3 regions of the Xanthomonas hortorum pv. pelargonii genome follow, and region 3 is predicted to be linked to each of the others. Evidence: predicted binding sites of a transcription regulator. Region 3 holds the regulator's gene; each other region holds the start of a gene.
The links. Region 3 encodes FliA, which starts transcription of late flagellar genes. Its sites were predicted from a motif close to TAAAGTTTNNCNNNCNNNGGCCGATAA; they were not measured.

Region 1: the regulator FliA is predicted to act here: its motif matches at 2,424-2,450, upstream of motA (flagellar motor stator protein MotA).
Region 2: the regulator FliA is predicted to act here: its motif matches at 2,957-2,983, upstream of NDY25_RS13095 (GGDEF domain-containing protein).

Annotation. Positions count from the first base shown of each region.
Region 1 covers NZ_CP098604.1:1,644,248-1,651,420, reverse strand. Annotated here, with positions in the region: gene motB (flagellar motor protein MotB) at 313-1,527, opposite strand; gene motA (flagellar motor stator protein MotA) at 1,538-2,392, opposite strand; gene NDY25_RS07350 (hypothetical protein) at 2,554-2,769, opposite strand; RNA gene NDY25_RS07345 (sX9 sRNA) at 2,822-2,893, opposite strand; gene msrB (peptide-methionine (R)-S-oxide reductase MsrB) at 2,993-3,457, opposite strand; gene NDY25_RS07335 (hypothetical protein) at 3,837-4,268, shown strand; gene NDY25_RS07330 (Lrp/AsnC ligand binding domain-containing protein) at 4,382-4,861, opposite strand; gene NDY25_RS07325 (D-amino acid dehydrogenase) at 5,011-6,300, shown strand; gene alr (alanine racemase) at 6,300-7,173, shown strand, end outside.
Region 2 covers NZ_CP098604.1:2,984,316-2,991,488, reverse strand. Annotated here, with positions in the region: gene NDY25_RS13105 (1,4-alpha-glucan branching enzyme) at 1-952, opposite strand, end outside; gene glgA (glycogen synthase GlgA) at 949-2,532, opposite strand; gene NDY25_RS13095 (GGDEF domain-containing protein) at 3,019-4,638, shown strand; gene NDY25_RS13090 (glycoside hydrolase family 10-like protein) at 4,750-6,054, opposite strand; gene NDY25_RS13085 (DUF808 domain-containing protein) at 6,481-7,173, opposite strand, start outside.
Region 3 covers NZ_CP098604.1:5,002,976-5,010,148, reverse strand. Annotated here, with positions in the region: gene flhA (flagellar biosynthesis protein FlhA) at 1-842, shown strand, start outside; gene flhF (flagellar biosynthesis GTPase FlhF) at 1,402-3,069, shown strand; gene NDY25_RS21350 (MinD/ParA family protein) at 3,056-3,940, shown strand; gene NDY25_RS21345 (RNA polymerase sigma factor FliA) at 3,937-4,710, shown strand; gene cheY (chemotaxis response regulator CheY) at 4,746-5,138, shown strand; gene NDY25_RS21335 (protein phosphatase CheZ) at 5,138-5,764, shown strand; gene NDY25_RS21330 (chemotaxis protein CheA) at 5,767-7,173, shown strand, end outside.

The DNA.
Region 1 (7,173 bases), 1.9 Mb from region 3:
CCGATGCATCGATCGATCCGGTCGCGTGATGGAGTCAGCTAATGCCGGGGTCTGGGACAGCCTGAAGGGGCTGACACAGCGGGTGCGCTCACCGTCAGGCGGCGCGGAGGCCTGTCAGGATCGGTATGTAAGACGACGCGCCGCCCGCAGCCATCTCACAACTCCTGGGGAGGCGTTTTCAGACGCTCTCAGCAACACCGGCGCGTCTCGCTTGCAGCGGTGCGCGGCGCGGATCCTGGTCAGCAGCTGCATGCAAGACAGCGCGCCGTCTTCAGCCACCTGACACCTGCTGCCAGGTGTCGCGCAACGCGGTCAGCGCTGCTCGGGCGCAGTGCTGACCGCAGTGCGCGGCGCCGCAGCCACAGCGGCCTCGGCAGCCTTGGCCAGCGCGGCAGCCGAGGCGACCTGGGTACGTGTGGAGATGCGCGGTGCAGCCGGCGCTGCGCCAGTGGCCGTGGTCGCTGCCGCAGCCGGTGTGCCGGTTGCGGTTGGCGCCGCTGCCGCCGCACCCGGACCCACCGATACACTCGCCGCCTTACCCGCAGCAGGCACCGCAGCCGGCGTGCCCACAGAAGCAGTCCCGGTGGCCGCCGCCGCACTCAGATCCGGCACATGGGTGTCGGCATCGTGGGTGGATTTACCTAGCGCCACGCCCTGGCCGGCGCCGGCCAACGCGGTCTGCTCGGCGTCCTGGGTCATCACCACGATGCTGATGCGGCGGTTGATCGGATTCTGCGGGTTGGTCTTGTCGAACAGCACCGACGAGGACAAGCCCACCACACGGGTGACCTTGGCATCGGCCATGCCGCCGCCCACCAGCGCACGGCGCGCGGCATTGGCGCGGTCGGCACTGAGTTCCCAGTTGGTGTAACCGGCATCGCTGCTGTAGGCGGTGGTGTCGGTGTGGCCGGTGATGCTGATGTGGTTGGGCACCTGATTGATGAAGCTGGACAGCTCGCGCAGGATGTCCACCGTGTACGGCTTGAGCTGATCGCGGCCGATGTCGAACATCGGGCGGTTCTGCTTGTCCACGATCTGGATGCGCAGGCCATCGGGCGTGAGGTCGAGCAGCAACTGGTCCTTGAACGGCTCCAGCGCCTGGCTCTTGTCGATGGCTTCCTTCAGGTCCTGCATCAGCGCTTCCAGGCGCTTCTTGTCCTTGGCGCGGCTGTCTTCGGTGGTATCCGCAGCGTTGTCGCGCTTGCGGCCCATTTCGTCCTTCTGCCCCTTGGCCATGTCGGCGGTGCCGCCGAGCTTGATCATCGAGGTGCTGGCACCGCCCGGCCCGTTCATGCCCGGCGAAGGCGCCAGCGACTTGCCCGACAACGGGCTGGGATTGCGGAAGTATTCCGAGATCGCCGCGCGCTGCTCCTTGGTGGTGGCGGCCATCAGCCACAGCACCAGGAAGAAGGCCATCATCGCGGTCACGAAGTCGGCAAACGCCACTTTCCAGGCGCCGCCATGATGGCCGCCGCCCTGCACCTTCTTGACACGTCGGATGACGACGGTGGATTTGCCCTCGGCCATGACTGCGGCCCTACTTGATCGTCTTCAGGTGCGTTTCGAAATCCGCAAAGCTCGGACGCACGTTGGAGGGCAGCGTCTTGCGCGCGAATTCCAGCGCAATCTTCGGGTTGTAGCCGCGCAGGCAGGCCAGCAGCGCGGTCTTGACCGCCTCGTAGATGCGCCCGTCCTGATCGGCACGCGCTTCCATCGCCGCCGACAACGGCGCCACGAAGCCATACGCCAGCAGGATGCCGAGGAAGGTACCGACCAGTGCGGCACCGACGTGGTGGCCGATCTCTTCGATCGGGCCACCGATCGAGCCCATGGTGATCACGATGCCGAGCACGGCGGCCACGATACCGAAGCCGGGCAGGCCGTCGGAGACCTTGCTCAAGGCATGCGAGGGCGCCATCGCCTCGTGGTGGTGCTTTTCCAGTTCCAGTTCGAGCAGCGGCTCCAGCTCGTGCGGCTCGATATTGCTGCCGATCATCAGGCGCAGGCAGTCGGTGATGAAGTCCAGCAGGTGATGGTCGGCCACCACCTTGGGATAGTTGCCGAAGATGGTGCTGTCCTGCGGTTTTTCGACGTGATCTTCCAGGGCCATGAAGCCGTCGCGGCGGGCCTTGTTCAACAGTTCGTAGACCAGGCTCAGGGTGTCCTTGTAGTCCTCGGACTTGTACTGCGGGCCCTTGAACACGCCCAGGACACTACTGAAGGTTTCCTTGACGATCTTGCCCGGCGTGCTGACCAGAAACGCGCCCAACGCCGCGCCGCCGATGATCAACAGCTCGTACGGCTGCCACAACGCGCCCAGCTTTCCGTGCGACAGCACATAGCCGCCGAGGACACTGACGATGACGACGATGAAGCCGATGATGATGAGCATGGCGCAGCCAAAAGCAAACAGGGTTGCTATTGTTTCGGCGCGCGCGGCGGATTCTTGAAGTGCACGGCGTGAAGGTGTGCGCTGTAACTGAACGATCGGGTGGTGCGATGACGGCTTCACATAGGGCGATCAGCGGCATCGCGCTTACTGCGGCAAGGCGTTCACCGCAGTGGGGCTTGTGATGAAAAGGTCTGCCTGGTTGGGCTTGCGATCTGCATCGATTGCTGTGCGCGTCGAGACAGCGCATTGCAGCAAGCGGCCTCTGCATTGGCGGTGGCACCAGCATCGGCGGACTTGATGCGCAGGTTGCGCTCGGCAGCAAACTTCAGCGTCTGCACCACGTCCCGGATGACCCGCCGCCGAGCGTCGAGCGTCATTGTCGTGGCAGTTTCTAGCACTACAGCGAGCAATGGTGTGGGCAGTAAGAGCGGATAACAGAACGTAGCGAGCGGCCGTCAGGTGGGTGCGGACGGCGCACAGGAACCGAAATGAACCGTGCATGCCGATCCGAGCGCCGACCGCGCCCGCCTGACGATTGCGCTGTAGTTCTGTGAGTCGCTCTGAGTGGGTCGCCACTGCTTTCTGGGCGGCCTCGCCAGGTCAGGCCGGTTGCGCCTCGGCACCGTCGCGTTGCAGCGGGTTCGGCAGTGCGTGGCCATCTTCGGTGAAGCCCAGCGAGACCGAGTTGAGGCAATGCCGTTCGCCGGTCGGCGGCGGGCCGTCGGGGAACACGTGGCCGAGGTGGCTGTCGCAGCGCGCGCAGACGATCTCGGTGCGGATCATGCCGTAGCTGATGTCGCGGATCTCGCGCACATGGGCGGCGTCGTACGGGGCGAAGAAGCTCGGCCAGCCGGTGCCGGATTCGAACTTTGCGCTGGAACGGAACAGCGGCAGCCCGCACAGGCGGCAGGTGTAGACGCCCTCCAGCTTGTTGTCCAGGAACACCCCGCAGAACGGCGCCTCGGTGCCGTGCTGCAGCAGCACGCGCTGTTCCTCGTCGCTGAGCCCGGCGATCAGGGCATCGCACTGGGCGGGGGAGGGCGGTGTCAGATCGAACTGGCTCATGAAGGCTCTCGCATGCGCGCGCTGGCGGTGTGCCGCGTCTGCACCCGTGATGTGGGCGTTGGCGGCGTGGTTCAAGCTTGCGGGGACGAAGCCCCTCTCCCGCGCTACGCGCCACCGGAGACGAGTAAGCCCCTCTCCCTCCGGGAGAGGGGTTGGGGTGAGGGTACGGGGCGAAGCCACATCGGGTAGGTGAGAACACGAGGCTTCGCACGTACCCTCATCCGGCGCTGCGCGCCACCTTCTCCCGATGGGAGAAGGGACTCTTCGCACTGCAATCACCTCGCGAACGCGTTCATCCCCTAGCCAATCCCATGCATTGCCGCGACACATCGGCGCCCCCACCCAATCAGTACCCCTCAAACCAGTCACGGTGCCCGTCATGGCGATCCATTCTTCAACGCGCGGCCTGCTGCTGTGCGGCCTGCTGGCGATTGCCGGCGCGGCGCTGGCGCAATCGGCCACTACCACGCGCTCGTCCAACACCTTGCAGCCGATCACCACGCCGGCTCCGGCTCAGCCCACGCTGACCGCGCCGCGCGCAGTGCAACCAGCGCCAGGCACCAGTCCGGTGCCGTCTCAGCTCGGTCAGCGCCCGTCCGCGCCGACCATCCCCACCCGTGGCCCGGCACAGACACCGGTGGCTCTGGCCGGTAGCCAGGTGTTGCCTGCCAGCGCGCCGATGGTCTACGACCGCAATGGCCGCTTGCTGCAAGGCATGCAGCCAGCCGGCGCCAACCGGGTGCTGGACACCAAGACCGGGCGTTATTACGACGCGGTTCCTGCCGGCGACGGCATGCGCGTGGTGCGCTGACATCCGGCAGCAGTCGATGTCTGATCCGCAGCAATCAGATCGGTCTCCATCCAACCGCCGTCCCAAGCTTCGCTGCGTCGCCGACCACGAATCCCCAATCCCCAATCCCCGCCTCAATCCGCAATCGGCAACGCCAACGTCTCCTTGACCTCTTCCATCACGATGTAGCTCTTGGACTCGCGTACATGCGGCAAGGTCAACAAGGTGCTGCCGAGCAGCTTGCGATAGGACGCCATCTCGCTGATGCGCGCCTTGAGCAGGTAATCGAAATCGCCCGAGACCAGATGGCATTCCAGCACGTTGGGCAGCTTGAGCGCGGCGCGGCGGAACTCTTCGAAGATGTCGCCGGACTTGTAGGCCAGGCTGATCTCCACGAATACCAGCAGGCTGGCCTTGAGCATGTGCGGGTCCAGCCGCGCGTAATAGCCGGTGATGGCGCCATCGCGCTCCAGCCGGCGTACCCGTTCGGTGCAGGGCGTGGTCGACAAGCCCACCCGTTCGCCCAGGTCGGTGAAGGAAATCCGCCCCTCCTGCTGCAGGATGCGCAGAATCTTGCGGTCGATCTTGTCCAGCTCGCGCACACGGGTGGCCATGAGGTCTGTCTCCCTACAGATTTGGCAGGAAATTTCACTGCGAAGTAGCGCCGATTCCAGAAACGGCACTGCCTGGCTCGCAATATACTGCGTCTAACTGTCTCCCTCGGCGCGTGGTTGTGGGGGAATACCCTTTCCAGGAGAACGACATGCGGGTGCTCATTCTCGGTAGCGGCGTCATCGGCACCACCACCGCCTGGTATCTGGCGCAGTCCGGCTGCGAGGTCACCGTGGTGGACCGCCAGCCGGCCTCGGCGCTGGAAACCAGCTACGGCAACGCGGGCCAGCTGTCGTTCGGCTACACCTCGCCCTGGGCCGCCCCTGGCGTGCCGGGCAAGGCGATGAAGTGGTTGTTCGCCCAGCACGCGCCGTTGTCGATCCGGCCCACCCGCGATCTGCGCCAGCTGGCCTGGCTGACCCAGATGCTGCGCAACTGCACCGCCGAGCGCTATGCGGTGAACAAGGCGCGCATGGTGCGCATGTCCGACTACAGTCGTGATTGCCTCAATGAACTGCGCGCCAGCACCGGGCTGGAATTCGAAGGCCGCCAACTCGGCACCACCCAGTTGTTCCGCACCCAGCAACAGCTGGATGCCGCCGCGCAGGACATCGAAGTGCTGGCCCAGTACGGCGTGCCGTACGAGTTGCTGACACCCGCGCAGATCGCCCAATTCGAACCCGGCCTGGCCGGTGGCGGTGCGCAGATGGCCGGTGCACTGCGCCTGCCCGAAGACCAGACCGGCGACTGCCGGCTGTTCACCCAGCGCCTGGCTGCGCTGGCCGCGCAATCCGGTGTGCAATTCCGCTACGGGCAGCAGATCGAGCATCTGCAGCACGACGGCCGCACCGTCACCGGCGTGCAGATCGATGGCCGTCTCGAAACCGCCGACCGCTATGTGCTGGCGCTGGGCAGTTATTCGGCCGACCTGCTGCTCTCGCTCGGCATGCATCTGCCGGTGTATCCGCTCAAGGGCTATTCGCTGACCATCCCTATTGTCGACGCGCAGCGCGCGCCAACCTCCACGGTGCTGGACGAGAGCTACAAGATCGCCATCACCCGCTTCGACGAGCGCATCCGCGTCGGCGGCATGGCCGAGGTGGCCGGGTTCGATCTGTCGTTGAATCCGCGCCGCCGCGCCACCCTGGAAATGGTGGTCAACGACCTGTTCCCGGGTGGCGGCGATCTGGCCAGGGCCGAGTTCTGGACCGGCCTGCGCCCGGCCACGCCCGATGGCACCCCGGTGGTCGGTGCCACGCCGTATTCCAACCTGTTCCTCAACACCGGCCACGGCACCCTGGGCTGGACCATGGCCTGCGGCTCAGGCCGCTATCTGGCCGACCTGATGCAGGGCCGCAGCCCCGACATCGATACCGAAGGCCTGGATGTGTTCCGTTACCTCTCGCCACGCAGCGCCCGCGCGCAGCAGGAGGCCGCGTAGTGCGTCCTGCGCAAGCGTTGATCGATCTGGATGCATTGCGTCACAACTACCGCCTGGCCAAGCGCCTGGGCGGCAGCAAGGCCCTCGCGGTGGTCAAGGCCGATGCTTACGGGCACGGCGCGGTGCGCTGCGCGCAGGCGTTGGAGCCCGAAGCCGACGGCTTTGCGGTTGCCTGCATCGAAGAGGCCCTGGAGCTGCGCCAGGCCGGTATCCGCGCGCCGATTTTGCTGCTGGAAGGTTTTTTCGAACACGACGAACTGCGCCTGATCGCCGAGCACGATCTGTGGACGGTGGCAGCCACCACGCAGCAGGTGCGCGCGCTGGCCGACTTTCAGAGCCCACGCCCGTTACGGGTGTGGTTGAAGCTGGACAGCGGCATGCATCGGCTGGGCTTGTCGCCGGAAGATTTTCGCGCCGCCTGGTTGCGCTTGCGCGGGCTGCCGCAGATCGCCTCGCTGGTGCTGATGACCCACCTGGCGCGCGCCGATGAACTGGACTGCAGCCGCACCGACGAACAGGCGGTGGCCTTCGCGCTCACCGCCGGCGGCATGCGCGCGGAAACCAGTCTGCGCAATTCGCCCGGCCTGCTCGGCTGGCCGGCGCTGCGCAACGATTGGTCGCGCCCCGGGCTGATGCTGTACGGGGCAAACCCGTTCCCGCAGGAAACCGAGAGCACCGCGCAACTACGCCCGGTGATGACGCTGCGTTCGCGCATCATCTCCGTGCGGGAGCTGCCGGCCGGCGAGCCGGTGGGCTACGGCGCCCGCTTCGTTGCGCAACGGCCCACGCGCGTGGGTGTGGTGGCGATGGGATATGCCGACGGCTATCCGCAGTTCGCACCCAATGGCACGCCGGTGCTGGTGGATGGGCAGG
Region 2 (7,173 bases), 2.0 Mb from region 3:
GATAGCCCCACGAGCCACCGAACGGATGCTCGGTGATCGGCAGCAGCTCGATATGGGTGAAGCCCAGCTGCTGCACATACGGAATCAGTTGTGCGGCAAGTGCCGGCCAATCCAGCGGCTGGTCATGCCCATCGCGGCGCCAGGAGGCGGCGTGCACTTCGTAGATCGACAGTGGCGCCGGCGCCGCACTCGCATCGCGCGCGGCGATCCAGGCAGCATCGGTCCACGCGAACGCTGCGGCGCCCGGTACCACCGAGGCCGTGGCAGGCGGCAATTCGCTTTGACGCGCTACCGGGTCCGCCTTGAGCAGCACGCGGCCGTCGGCGGCAGTGATGGCGTACTTGTAGCGGGTACCGGCTTCCACGCGCGGCAGGAACAGCTCCCAGAAGCCACCGATCCGCTGGCGCATTGGATGCCGCCGCAGCTCCCAGCCGTTGAAGTCGCCGACCACTGCCACACGTTGCGCGTGTGGCGCCCACACGGCGAAGCGCACGCCCGGCACATCGTTGCAGTGCAGATGCTGCGCACCCAAGGCGCTGCGCAGCGCCTGGCCATCGCCTGCGGCAATCTGCAGCAGCACGGACTCATCCAGCGTGGCGGCGAACGCGTACGGGTCTTCGATCTCCTGCACCACGTCCGGCCAGACGATGCGCAGCCGGTAAGGGCCCTCCACCGCCAACATGCCTTCGAACACACCCTCGATCGCGCCGGGCTGCATGCGTGCCAACAACTTGCCGCGTGGATCGATCAGCCCCATCGCCTCGGCGCCGGGCGCCAGCACACGCACCAGGCGGCGGCCGTCGGCTTGCAGACGCGGGCCCAGCACCGCGAAGGCATCGGTGGGCAATCCATCGGCCAGCGCCTGCAGGCTCCGCATGACTTCGGACGCCTCTTCCATGCTCACCGCCGTCGCTTCCGCCTCCTGCCCCTGCACGCCCAGCCGTTCGCTCATGACACCGTCGCAAGCGCGGGCGCAGTTGCGGCGGTGCGTTCGTAGAGGGAGAGGTACTTCTTGCCCGCCACATCCCATCCGCTGGGGCGCAGCATCGCCGCACGGCGCATCGCCGACAGCAGGCTGGGCAGGCGGAAGGTACGGAAGGCGCGCTCCAGGCAGCGGCGCAAAGCCTCCACGCTGGCTTGCTGGAACAGGAAGCCGGTGACGCCGTCATCCACCGTGTCGATCAGGCCGCCGGTGGCGTGCGCGATCGGCAGGCAACCAAAGCGCTGCGCGTACATCTGGCTCAGCCCGCAGGGCTCGAAGCGCGAGGGCATCAGCAGGAAGTCGGCACCGGCGAACATGCGCCGCGCCAGGCCTTCTTCGAAACCGATGAAGGCACCAACCTGGCCGGGATAACGCCGGGTCAGCTCGGCCACCTGCTGTTCGATCTCCGGCTCGCCGCCGCCGATCACCGCGATCTGGCCGCCGGCCGCCACGATCTGCGGGGCGACCTCGCAGATCAGGTCCAGGCCTTTCTGATGCACCAGCCGCGAGACCACTGCAAACAAGGGGCCGGTGCTTTCGCGCAGCCCGAACGCCTTGCGCACCTGCGCGGCGTTGGCCTGACGGCCCTGCCAATGATTCACGCTGAAATGCACGTCCAGATGTGCGTCGGTGCGCGGATCCCAGCTGGCGTCGATGCCGTTGACGATACCGGTGAGCGCGCCCTTGGCCGCGCGACCGGCCAGCAGGCGGTCCAGCCCGCAGCCCTGGGCCGGGCCGGTGATCTGCTGGGCATAGCTGACGCTGACCGTGTTGACGTGGTCGGCATGCACGATGCCACCGCGCAGGAACGACATCTGCCCGTAGAACTCCAGCTCGGCCACCCGCTCGGCGGGAATGCCCAGCGCGGCGGCCATCGAATACGGCACCAGGCCCTGATAGGCCAGGTTATGGATGGTCAACAGGCACGGCGTGGTGCCGCCGGACCAACGTACATACGCCGCCGCCAACGCGCACGGCCAGTCGTTCAAATGCAGCAGGCGTGGCTTCCAGCCCAGGCCGGCATGGCCGGCGGCAATCTGCGCGGCGGCATGCGACAAGGTGGCGAAGCGGATCGCGTTGTCTTCGAACTCCGAACCACTGGTGCTCACATACGGCGAGCCGTCGCGTTCGAACAGTTCCTTGGACAACAGGATGTAGATCGGCAGGCCATCGGACTGCACGATGCGGCCGATGTCGCAGGCAGGCAGCGCAGCATGCGCCAGCACCCGGCCGACGATCTCCACCTTGCCGGCGCGTGCCAGCACCGCGCGGTAGCCGGGGATCAACACCCGCACGTCGTAACGGTGGCGCAGCGCGCGTGGCAGCGCCGCGGCCACATCGCCCAGACCGCCGGCCTTGATGAAGTCCGCCATCTCCGACACCACGAACAGCGCACCACGCGTGTCGGCCAACGAGACCGGCAGGCGCTCGTGGTGCCGGATGAAACGCCCGCGTGCATCGCGCGGTCGCCCGCTCTTCTTCAGAGTAGGGATCATCGTGCTTCGCTCTAAGCGTGCGGTAGTAGCGTGCAGCGGCATCATGGCAACCATCTAAACGTCCGTCGTAAAGTGGGTGGAGACGGAAAAACAGCGAAGCGGAAACCATCGTCTGCCACTACGGCCAGGCGACCTGCTGCGAATGAGGAGCGGGGATGACGCGCGTACTCCACGTTGTCCTTGGAGATGAATCTACACCCCGACCAAATAAAAAATGCGTGAATACGTGCTGACTTTTCTGCGACAACCGACATTCCGTTGCGCATGGTTGCGCATGCAGGCAGGCATAAGCCGCACATTGCAGGGCAATGACGTGCCTCTATTGGTGCACCAGCACTGCAATGCACCGCAGGCGCGATCTTTCGGCGGCGCCCGCCGTCACTTGTATGACTTGTTCATGCGCACGCGCGCGGCACTGGTCGCGCCCGTGCCTGGCCGATGCGCGCATGCTGGTCATGCAGACTCTTGTCTGGCCCGCTTAAGCCACCCGCCTGCGCGCCGATAACGAGCGATAGCACTACGACTTTGAGACCCTGGCGCATGGCAGACCAGCCTGAACTCCCAAGCCGCCCGCGTGGCGGGCTGCGCCGCCTGTTGCCCTGGGGCGGGGCGGACAGCGCGCGCCCGGCTGCGGCCTTGCCGGCAGTGCTGAGCGGCGGGCAAGGCCTGGCGGCGCATCAATTGGTGCCGGCCAAGACCAAATCCGGCGCGCACGATCCTGCCGCCGCCACTGCCTTGCTGATACGCCTGTTCTCGCATGCGTCGCATCCGGAAGCCTTGTTGCTGTCGTTTGCCGAAGGCATCGCCAGCCTGCACGGCGAACTCGGCGACATGGGCGTGCGCCTGAGCGCGGCCTACGCGGCCGGCGACTGGCCTGGCTACGGCCGCGGCCTGCGCCAGTTGATCGACAAGTACATCCGCACCGTCGACACCGGCGATTCGCTGGCCGAAGGCCGCACCGAGGCCGAGCAGCTGCGCGATCTGTTGCGGCATGCATTGGGCAACGCACTGGCCACGCTGCTGCAACGCAGCCCGGAGCTGGCCGAAGAGGCGCAGACACTGGCCTCGGCGCTGCGTCATTGGCGCCCGGGGCATGAACTGATCACGCTGGAACAGCGGCTGCGCGAGCTGAGCCACCAGATCGGCCTGCGCGCCGAAGATGCCAGCGAGCAACAGAACCTGTTGCTCGGCCTGTTCGACCTGTTGCTGGAGAACGTGGGCGAACTGCTCGACGACCGCAGCTGGCTGCAAGGCCAGATCTCGGTGGTGCGGCAACTGATTTCCGGCCCGCTGGACGTCGGCTCGATCGAACAGGCACGCGGCACCTTGCGCGAGGTCATCTACAAGCAAGGCCTGCTCAAGCAAGGCATCACCGACTCAAAGACGGCCATGCGCGAAATGATGGTGTCGTTCGTCGACAGGCTCGATGGCATGGCCACCAGCACCGGCGAATACCATGATCGCGTTGCCGGTTATTCGCAGGCGATCGGCGACGCACGCGGCATTCCCGACCTCAATCGCCTGTTGCAGGACCTGCTGCAGGACACCGCAGGGGTGCAGGCGCAGGCACTGGCCGCACGCGACGAACTGCTCTCGGCCCGACGCCAGGTCGAAGATTCCGAGCAGCGCATCGCCTCGCTCGAACAGGAACTCAAGGACGTGGCCGGCCTGGTGCGCGAAGACCAGCTCACCGGCGCGCTCAACCGGCGCGGTTTCGAAGAACTGTTCCAGCGCGAAGCCGCACGCACCCAGCGCAGCGGGCAGCCGCTATGCGTGGCGATGCTGGACCTGGACGACTTCCGCCGCCTCAACGAGACCCACGGCCATGCCGGCGGCGACGCCGCGCTGCGCCATACCGTGGACGTGGCCAAGGCCGTGCTGCGCACCACCGATGCCATCGCCCGCTTCGGCGGCGAGGAATTCGTATTGCTCTTGCCGGACTCCACCATCTTCGAAGCCAGCGCGGCGGTGATCCGCCTGCAGCGCGCGCTGGCCCAACGCTCGTTGCTGCATGACGACGTGCGCGTGTTCATCAGCTTCAGCGGCGGCGTGGCATTGCGCCATCTCGACGAATCCCAGGACGATGTGATCCGCCGCGCCGACCGCGCCATGTACGACGCCAAGTCGGCCGGCAAGAACCGGGTGATCAGCGCGGATTAGCGGCACGTGCCGACAGGTGCGTCCCCGCACCGGACCCGACGCCTGCGTGGGGCAAGCAGAGTCAGCGCCCTCCGTCGCCTCATTGGCTGGACAGGCATCTTGCCAATCGCTTCAAGGGCTCTGCCAACGCAGCCTGAGATAGTCCACCACCTGCTGCGTCTGGGCCGCAGCGAGAGATCCGTGGCGAAACAACATGCAGCCGCCAACCTCAGGCAGCGATGCATTCACGTCCAGCTGGCGGGCGATCTCGGGCACACCGCCGTCCACTGTCCAATCCGGCTCCAGTGCGTTGGCAGTGCCGACCTTGTACAACGCCATGCCGATATAGAGTTGCACGCGCCGACCGCGCACGGTGTCCGCCCACCAGCGTGCGATGGTGTCGTAGCGCACTGCCTGGCGTGCCAGCGGCCAGTAAATCTGCGGCACGATGTAGTCCACGAGTTCTTCGCGAACCCAACGGCGGGTATCGGCGTAACTGGTATCGAATGCGGGCGCACCTGCCTGTGTGTCCGAGCCCAGCGGATCATCCTGACGATTGCGCCACACCCCGGCCGGGCTGACCCCAAATGCCACCCCTGGCCTGATCGCCCGAATGGTCCTGGCCACCTCTCGCATCAATCGATAGGTGTTGTCGCGGCGCCAATCCCCTTTGTCGGCAAATCCGGCCCCATGGGCGGCATAGGTCTGTGCGTCGTCGAGGGGAGACTGCGCCGATTCGGTGTAGAAGTAGTCATCGAATTGCACCCCATCCACGTGGTAGAACGCCACCAGTTCGGCGACCACGCCACAGATCCAGCGACGCACGGCCGGAATGCCGGGATCGAGCACCAGCCGATTGGCCGCCACGCCCACCCAGTCGGGGTGGCGCAGATAGACGCTCTGCGGCGAATCGGTCGACGCAGTGGCAAACGCATCCAGCGTGGCCTGGTCCAGGCCGGTCGAAACACGATAGGGATTGAGCCAGGCATGCACCTGGATGCCCCGCGCATGCGCATGCCGCAGCAAGAATGCCAGCGGGTCGAAACCCGGGTCTTTGCCTAGAACGCCGGTCATGACCGGCGACCATGGCAGGATGCGCGAGCGGTACAGCGCATCGGCACAGGGCTTGACCTGAAAGACCAGGGTATTCAGATGCAGCGCCTGGGCCTGATCGACGATTGCCAGCAATTCCCGCTGCTGCACCGCGATGCGTTCGGCAGGGTCGACGATCCGTGCGGACGCGGCACTTGGCCAGTCGAGATTGAACACGCTGGTGATCCAGGTTGCGCGCATCTGAACGCTCGCGGGCGTGGCTGCGCTGGCTGGAACGCCCACGATGGCCGCAGCCATTGCTGCCGAACCCAAACCGAGAAAGCGCCGCCGACCGATCACGGGGGAGCCGCCGGCAGGTGCCGCATCCCGATCCGCTGCAGACATTGCCTGGCGCGCTTGATCCGGCTGCTGCACGGCAGGCCGCGCCGCATGCGTGTTGTCTTGTTCTTTAGCCGTCTTTTTCACGCATCCCTCCTGCATCGCGCTGCTGCAGTGTGGCCCGGTCTCTACGCCAGGCTGCCGTCATGCAGCACATTCCGATACAACCCAGGAGGCACACCCTAGCAATGGCGACCGCCCGAAGAAGCGCGCAACATCGGAATCACGAACTTCGCTTCGTCAGGTACGCAGCCGCCGTGACGCAATGCCCGAAACGGCGGCGCCATCGTGCAGATGGGCGCTCGCAAACGGCCGACAGTCACTGGCGGATCGTTGGCAGCCACCGTCATCGCCCTTGCGCTCGACCGACGCCAGCCAACGATGCCACACCGGCGCCGAGTTGCCTCCCAACCCGGCGGCCGTGACGCGGCGTCAATGCGCCGGTTTTTTCCCGCGCAGCTTCTGGAACAGCATCACCGCGCCCAGCACGATCGCGCCAGCGACCACGCCAACCAGCATGTTGCCCAGTGCATCGACCAACCAACCCATGCCGCCAGCCGACTTGGTCAGGTCCTGCACGACATGGTGCAGCGCCGGGATGTTGTGCACCAGGATGCCGCCGCCAACCAGGAACATCGCCAGCGTGCCGGCCACCGACAGGAACTTCATCAGCCACGGTGCGGCCACCAGAATGCCGCGACCCAGTGCCGCCAACGCCGCGCCCTTCTTGCTCAGGTACAGGCCCAGGTCGTCCAGCTTGACGATGGCCGCGACCAGGCCGTACACACCGATCGTCATCGCCAGCGCGATCGCCACCAGTACCGCGACCTGCTGGCCGAACGACACCCCGGCCACCACGCCCAGCGACAGCACGATGATCTCTGCCGACAGGATGAAGTCGGTGCGGATCGCGCCCTTGACCTTGTCCTTCTCCAGCGCCACCACGTCCACGCTCTCGTCGGCCAGCGCGCGGGTGCGTTCGGCATGCCGCTGCGCTTCTTCTTCCTCGTTATGCAGGAACTTGTGCGCCAGCTTCTCCACGCCCTCGAAGCACAGGTAGGCGCCGCCGATCATCATCAGCGGCATCACCAGCGGCACGTTGTAGCCGCGCCCGCGCAGCCAGGC
Region 3 (7,173 bases):
AGCTGTCGGCCAACGCCTACCGCCTGCTGGTGCACGGCGTGCCGGTGGCCACTGCGGAAATCTATCCCGACCGCGAACTGGCGCTGGACCCGGGCGGTGCACTCGGCCAGCTCGACGGCATTCCCGGCAAGGACCCGGCATTCGGCCTGGACGCCACCTGGATCCAGCCGCATCAGCGCGCCTATGCCGAATCGATGGGCTACACCGTGGTCGACCCGGCCACCGTCATCGCCACCCACCTGTCGCACCTGATCCGCGAACACGCCCCGGAACTGCTCGGCCACGAGGAAGTGCAGCAACTGCTGGCGACCCTGGCCAAGACCGCGCCGAAGATGGTCGAAGACCTCACCCCCAAGGCGTTGCCGCTGTCGGTGGTGGTGCGGGTGCTGCAGAACCTGCTGATCGAACGCATCCCGGTACGCCAGCTGCGCAAGATCGTCGAAGCGCTGGTCGAACATGCCCCGCACAGCCAGGACCCCACCACCCTCACCGCTGCGGTACGCACCTCGCTGGGCCGCTTCATCGTGCAGGAAATCGCCGGCATGTCGGCCGAGCTGCCGGTCTACACACTGGCCCCGCAGCTGGAGCGCGTGCTGCAGGAATCCACCCACGGCAACGGCGTGGCGCTGGAACCCGGCCTGGCCGAGCGCCTGCACCAAAGCCTGGCCGATTGCGTCGGCAAGCAGGAAGCCCGCAACGAACCGGCCGTGGTGCTGGTACCCGGCCAGGTCCGCGCCGCACTGGCCCGCCTGGTCCGCCATAGCGTGCCGACCCTGTCGGTATTGGCGTATAGCGAAGTGCCGGAAGACAAGCGCCTGAAGCTGGTCGGCACGATCAGCTGAGGCTGACGCACCTCGTAGGAGCGCACCCGGGCGCGACGGGCTCTACCGGGACGGCCCGTCGCGCCCAAGGGCGCTCCTACGAAGCCACCCGCGCCCGGTCCTCGAGCTGCAGACAGGCAACCGACCACCGCGTCGGAAAGCCGCCACTCGTCCAAACCTCCAATCGATTGCACGACGCTGGCCGTTTCGAGGCTTTCCAGGCGCTCCAGGCTCAACCTCCCACCCGCCAGCCCATCCACTCACACAGTAGATGCCAACGCAGCGCGCCCCTAGAGAAAAGTCAATCAAACCAGTGACTTGAAATCTTGCAGCCGCGCCGATCGCACAGCTCCAGCCTGTCCCAACCCTCCAGATCCCCGCGCCGGAACCCCGGCACCGCGTTTTGGCACGCCGCGTGCATTAGCTCTGGCGAGACCGCAGTCAGCTTGATCGCTGCGGGGCGAGCAGCAGCACTTGGAACAACCGAACGGGACAGGCAACTCATGACGCTGGCAACACACCCACATTCATCGCGCACCCGTCCGGCGTCCGGCGGGTCCCGTTCCTGGAGGCACTTCGCATGAAAATCAAACGCTTCGTTGCCCCGGACATGCGCACCGCATTCCGCATGGTGCGTGAAGAACACGGCCCGGACGCAGTGATCCTGTCCAACCGCCGTACCGCCGAAGGCATCGAGATCGTCGCTGCCAGCAACTACGACGAAGAACTCGTGCAGCGCGCCCTGGAAACCGCGCGCTCCGAGACTCCGGCGGCTGCGGCACAGATCGAACAGGCGCCGGTCCAGCAGGCCCCGGCCAAGCCAGCCGCGCCGTTCCACGCCCCGCTGAAGCCGGCCGGCGACACCGGCAGCAACCAGCGTCAGCGCGTTGCCAGCGCCGCAGACGACATGATCGCCGCGATGGCGCTGCGCCAGCCGGTCAACGTGCCGCGCTCGGCGCCGGTCGCCGCACCGGTGCGCACTGCCGCCGCCCCGTCGGCCGCCGCCCAGGCACTGGCCCACGCCGTTGCGGTTGCCGCCGCACCGCGCCAGGAACATGCGCTGTCGGCAGTGCCGGAACAGCTGTTCGCCGACTTCCTGACCACCGCACCGGTACAGGCTCCAGTGCACGCTGCCCCGGTGCAGGCACGCACGCCGATCATGGCCGCCGCGCTCGCCACGCACGCCTCTTACGGGCAGGACGACGACGAGCAGGACGACGACGGCTTCGACATGGACGACGCGCTGCCGCAGATCCTGCCGCCGGCCGCGTTGCCGCCGCTGGTGGCCGCCCCGGTCGCCCTGGCTGCGGTGCCGGTCGCCGCCGCCCCGGTGCCGCAGAACGACGAAGAACTCAAGCAGCTGCGCGGTGAGCTGGCGCTGATGCGTCAGATGATCGAGCGCGAAATGAACCGTCTCACCGACGAGCGCCTGCGTGGCTCCCCGGTGCGTGCGCAGGCCCTGGAGCTGATGGACGACTACGGCTTCGATGCCGGTCTGATCCGCGATGTGGCCCTGCAGATCCCGGCCGATACCGAATTGCACCGCGGCCGCGGGCTGATGCTGGGCCTGCTGTCCAAGCGTCTGCCGGTGGCTCCGATCGACCCGCTGGAACGCGGCGGCGTGATCGCCCTGGTCGGCCCGACCGGTGCCGGCAAGACCACCACCATCGCCAAGCTCGCCCAGCGCTTCGCCGCCCAGCACGCCCCGCGCGACGTGGCCCTGGTCACCACCGACACCCAGCGCGTCGGCGGCCGCGAGCAGCTGCACAGCTACGGCCGTCAGCTCGGCATCGCGGTGCACGAGGCCGACAGCGCCGAGAGCCTGCTGGAACTGCTCGAGCGCCTGCGCGACTACAAGCTGGTGTTGATCGACACCGCTGGCATGGGCCAGCGCGACCGCGCCCTGGCCGCACAGCTGAACTGGCTGCGCGCCGCGCACCAGGTCACCTCGCTGCTGGTGCTGCCGGCCAACGCCCATTTTTCCGACCTCGACGAGGTCGTACGCCGCTTCGCCCACGCCAAACCCCAAGGCGTGGTGCTGACCAAACTCGACGAGACCGGCCGCTTCGGCAGCGCCTTGTCGGTGGTGGTCGACCACCAAATGCCCATCACCTGGGTGACTGACGGACAGCGGGTCCCCGACGACCTGCACCGCGCCAATGCCGCCAGTCTCGTTCTTCGCCTTGAAGATTTGCGGCGCGCTGCCGATAAGCCCTGTACTCCGGAGCACAACCATGCAGTCGCGTGAATACGCCAAGCTGACCAACGCCTTCCCCCTGACGGCGACCCGTCCCGAGCCCCTGGGCCCGGTGCGCACCATTGCCGTGACCGGTGGCAAGGGCGGCGTGGGTAAAACCAACATCTCCGCCAACCTGGCCGTGGCCCTTGCCGAGATGGGCAAGCGCACCCTGCTGCTGGACGCCGACCTTGGCCTGGCCAACCTGGACGTGGTCTTGGGACTCTCGCCCAAGTACACCCTGGCCGACCTGATCGCCGGCCGCTGCACGCTGGACGAAGTGATCATCGAAGGCCCCGGTGGCGTGTTGGTGGTCCCGGCCGCCTCCGGTCGCCGCCACATGGCCGAAATGGCTCCGGCCCAGCACATCGGCCTGGTCAACGTGTTCTCCGAACTGGAACGCGACCTGGACGTGATGGTCATCGACACCGCCGCCGGCATTACCGACAGCGTGCTGACCTTCTGCCAGGCCGCCCAGGACACCGTGGTGGTGGTCTGCGACGAACCGGCCTCGATCACCGACGCCTACGCGCTGATCAAGGTGCTCTCGCGCGAACGCGGCGTGGACCGTTTGCAGATCATCGCCAACATGGTGCGCGACCCCAACGAAGGCCGCCTGCTGTACGACAAGCTGTCGCGGGTCTGCGAAAAATTCCTCGGCGACGTGTCGCTGAACTACCTCGGCCACGTGCCCCAGGACGACTGGTTGCGTTTGTCGGTACAGCGCCAGCAACCGGTCATCAAGGCCTACCCCGCCAGCCCCTCGGCGCTGGCCATCGCAGAAATCGCGCGGCGTACCTCGCGCTGGCAGGCCCCCACCGTGCCACGCGGCAACGTCGAGTTCTTTGTCGAACGCATCATCCAACGGGGGGTCGCCGCATGAGCACCGCTACCGCAACCGCAACGACGGCCACCGCGCAGTACCGTGCAGTGCAACGCAACAACGCCAACGACATCGTCACCCAACACGCCGATCTGGTGCGCCGCATCGCCCACCATCTGGCCGCGCGCCTGCCGGCGAGCGTGGAAGTGGACGACCTGATCCAGGCCGGCATGATCGGCCTGATCGAAGCCTCGCGCAGTTACGACTCCGAGCAGGGCGCCTCGTTCGAAACCTATGCCTCGATCCGTATCCGCGGCTCGATGATCGACGAGATTCGCAGAGGCGACTGGGTGCCGCGTTCAGTCCACCGCCGTGCCCGCGACGCTGCCGCCGCCGTGCGCAAGATCGAACAGAACACCGGCCGCGCCGCCGCCGCCACCGAAGTGGCTGCCGCGATGGAAATGCCGTTGCCCGATTACCTGCGTCTGATGGAAGACGCCGCCCGCGGCCAGGTGCTGAGCCTGGAGTCGCGGATCGAAGATCACGGCGAGCTGGACACCACCGCCAAGGGTGGCCCCAACCCGCAGCAGATGATGGAGCGTGGCGAGTTCGGCCGCGAGCTGGGCAAGGCCATCGGCCAGTTGCCCGAGCGCGAGCAGCTGGTGCTGTCGCTGTACTACGAACAGGAATTGAACCTGAAGGAAATCGGCGCCGTGCTCGGTGTCAGCGAATCGCGCGTCTGCCAGATCCACGGCCAGGCCGTGGTGCGTCTGCGCGGCCGCCTCAAGGTCTTCGAACTGGCCGATGCCGGTGTCGAAATTGACGAATGATTTTTTCGCGTATTTTTTAGTGTTAGGAGCTTGATGTGAACAAGAACATGCGGATTTTGATCGTGGACGACTTCTCGACGATGCGACGTATCGTCAAGAATCTGTTGGGCGATCTTGGCTTCACCAATACCGCAGAGGCCGAAGACGGCAACAGCGCACTGGCTGCATTGCGGGCCGGCCCGTTCGATTTCGTGGTCACCGACTGGAACATGCCCGGCATGACCGGCATCGACCTGCTGCGCAACATCCGCGCCGACGCCAAGCTCAAGCACCTGCCGGTGATGATGGTGACCGCCGAAGCAAAGCGCGAGCAGATCATCGAAGCCGCCCAGTGCGGCGTGAATGGCTACATCATCAAGCCGTTCACCGCGCAGACGCTGGAAGAAAAGCTGGGCAAGGTGTTCGAACGTCTGGCGGCGACCGCCTGATGAACGCCACCGTGGAAACCAATGCCGAACGCGCTGCCTTGATCGACCGCCTGCAAGGCGCGCTCGATGCACTGGAAAGCGGTGACGAAGCCGCCTGGAAGCGCGAGGTCGACCACCTCGCCGCCTTGCGCACCCGTCCGATGATGCAGGGCCTGAGCCGGCTCGCACGCGAACTCGGTCAGGCGCTGGGCGAACTGCCCACCGTGCCCGAAGAAGCCGGCGAACTGGACGATGCGTGTTCGCGCCTGGACCACGTGGTGGAAATGACCGAAAAGGCCAGCCATCGCACGCTGGATCTGGTCGAAGAATGCCGTGAGCTGGCCAACCAGCTGCGCGACGGTGGTCTGAATCAGGACCAGGGCGCGCTGATGGACAAGATGCGCCACAACCTGACCGAACTGTCGCTGGCGCAAAGCTACCAGGACCTGAGCGGGCAGATCATCCGGCGCGTGGCCGGCATCGTGCGGCGCGTGCACGAAGGCTTCGGCGCACTCGGCCTGCCGCCAAAGAGCACCGAGCCGAAGAAAGACGACGGCGGTCTTGCCGGTCCTGCAGTCAAGGGCCTGGACCGTCACGCGGTGTCGCAGGACGACGCCGATGACCTGCTGTCCGGATTGGGGTTGTAACCATGAGTGCTGTTCCAGACGATATTGCTGCCGATTTCATCGTCGAGGCCCAGGAAATCCTGGATCGCCTCGGCGAACAGCTGGTCGCGCTGGAACAGGCACCGGACGAAGCCGACCAGCTCAACGCGGTGTTCCGCGGTTTCCACACGCTCAAGGGCGGCGCCGGCTTTCTGGCGATCAAGCCCATGGTGGAGCTGTGCCACGCCGCTGAAGAAACCCTCGGCATGGCGCGCTCCGGCCAGGCGGTGTTGCAGGCGCATCACTTCGATGCCGCGCAGCAGTCGCTGGATTATCTGCAGGCGATGCTCGATGCGATGGGCTCGGGCGAAACCGTGCCGCATGCGCCGGCCTCGCTGATCGCGCAGTTCGATGCCAAGAGCGGCCCGCCGGCGGTCAAGGCCGCGCCCAAGGCCGCATTGGCTGCGGTGGCCACACCTGCCCATGACGACGGCCACGTACCGGCGCCCGGCGCCAAGGCCGCGCCCAAAGCCGCCGCCAAGGGTGCCGAAGCCGAACAGACCGTGCGCGTGGACACCAAGCGCCTGGACGCCATCGTCAACCTGATCGGCGAACTGGTGCTCTCGCGCAATCGTCTCAAGACCCTGCGCACCCGCCTGCGCGACGAAGAACTCGATCGCGCGGTCAGCGTGCTGGATATCGCCACTGCCCGCCTGCAGACCGCGGTCATGCGCACCCGCATGCAGCCGGTCAGCAAGGTGTTCTCGCGCTTCCCCAAGGTGGCCCGCGATGTGGCGCGCACCTTGTCCAAGGAAGTGGAGCTGGAACTGATCGGCGCCGAGACAGAACTGGACCGTAATCTGGTCGAAGCCCTGGCCGATCCGCTGGTGCATCTGGTGCGCAACGCGATCGACCACGGCATCGAATCCCCTGCCCTGCGCGAAGCCACCGGCAAACCGCGCAGTGGTCATGTGCGCCTGTCCGCACAGCAGGAAGGCGACTACGTCAGTATCGAAATTCAGGACGACGGCGCCGGCATCGACCCCGAGCGCCTGCGCGAAATCGCCCGCAATAAAGGCCTGATCGACGCCGAAGCCGCTGCCCGTCTGAGCACCGACGAGTGCCTGCATCTGATCTTCATGCCGGGCTTTTCGACCAAGGCCGAGGTCACCGACATCTCCGGCCGTGGCGTGGGCATGGACGTGGTGCAATCGCGCATCCGCGAACTCAGCGGGCAGATCCAGATCCAGTCGGAACTGGGCCGCGGCAGCCGCTTCATGATCCGCGTGCCGCTGACCCTGGCGATCCTGCCGACCCTGCTGGTGCAGGCCGGCGAAGCCGTCTATGCACTACCGCTGGCCCGCGTGGTCGAAGTGCTGCACGCCCCGCAGACCTCGCTGGGCTGGTTCGACGGCCGCGCCGTGCTGGACCGCCGCTCGCACACCTTGCCG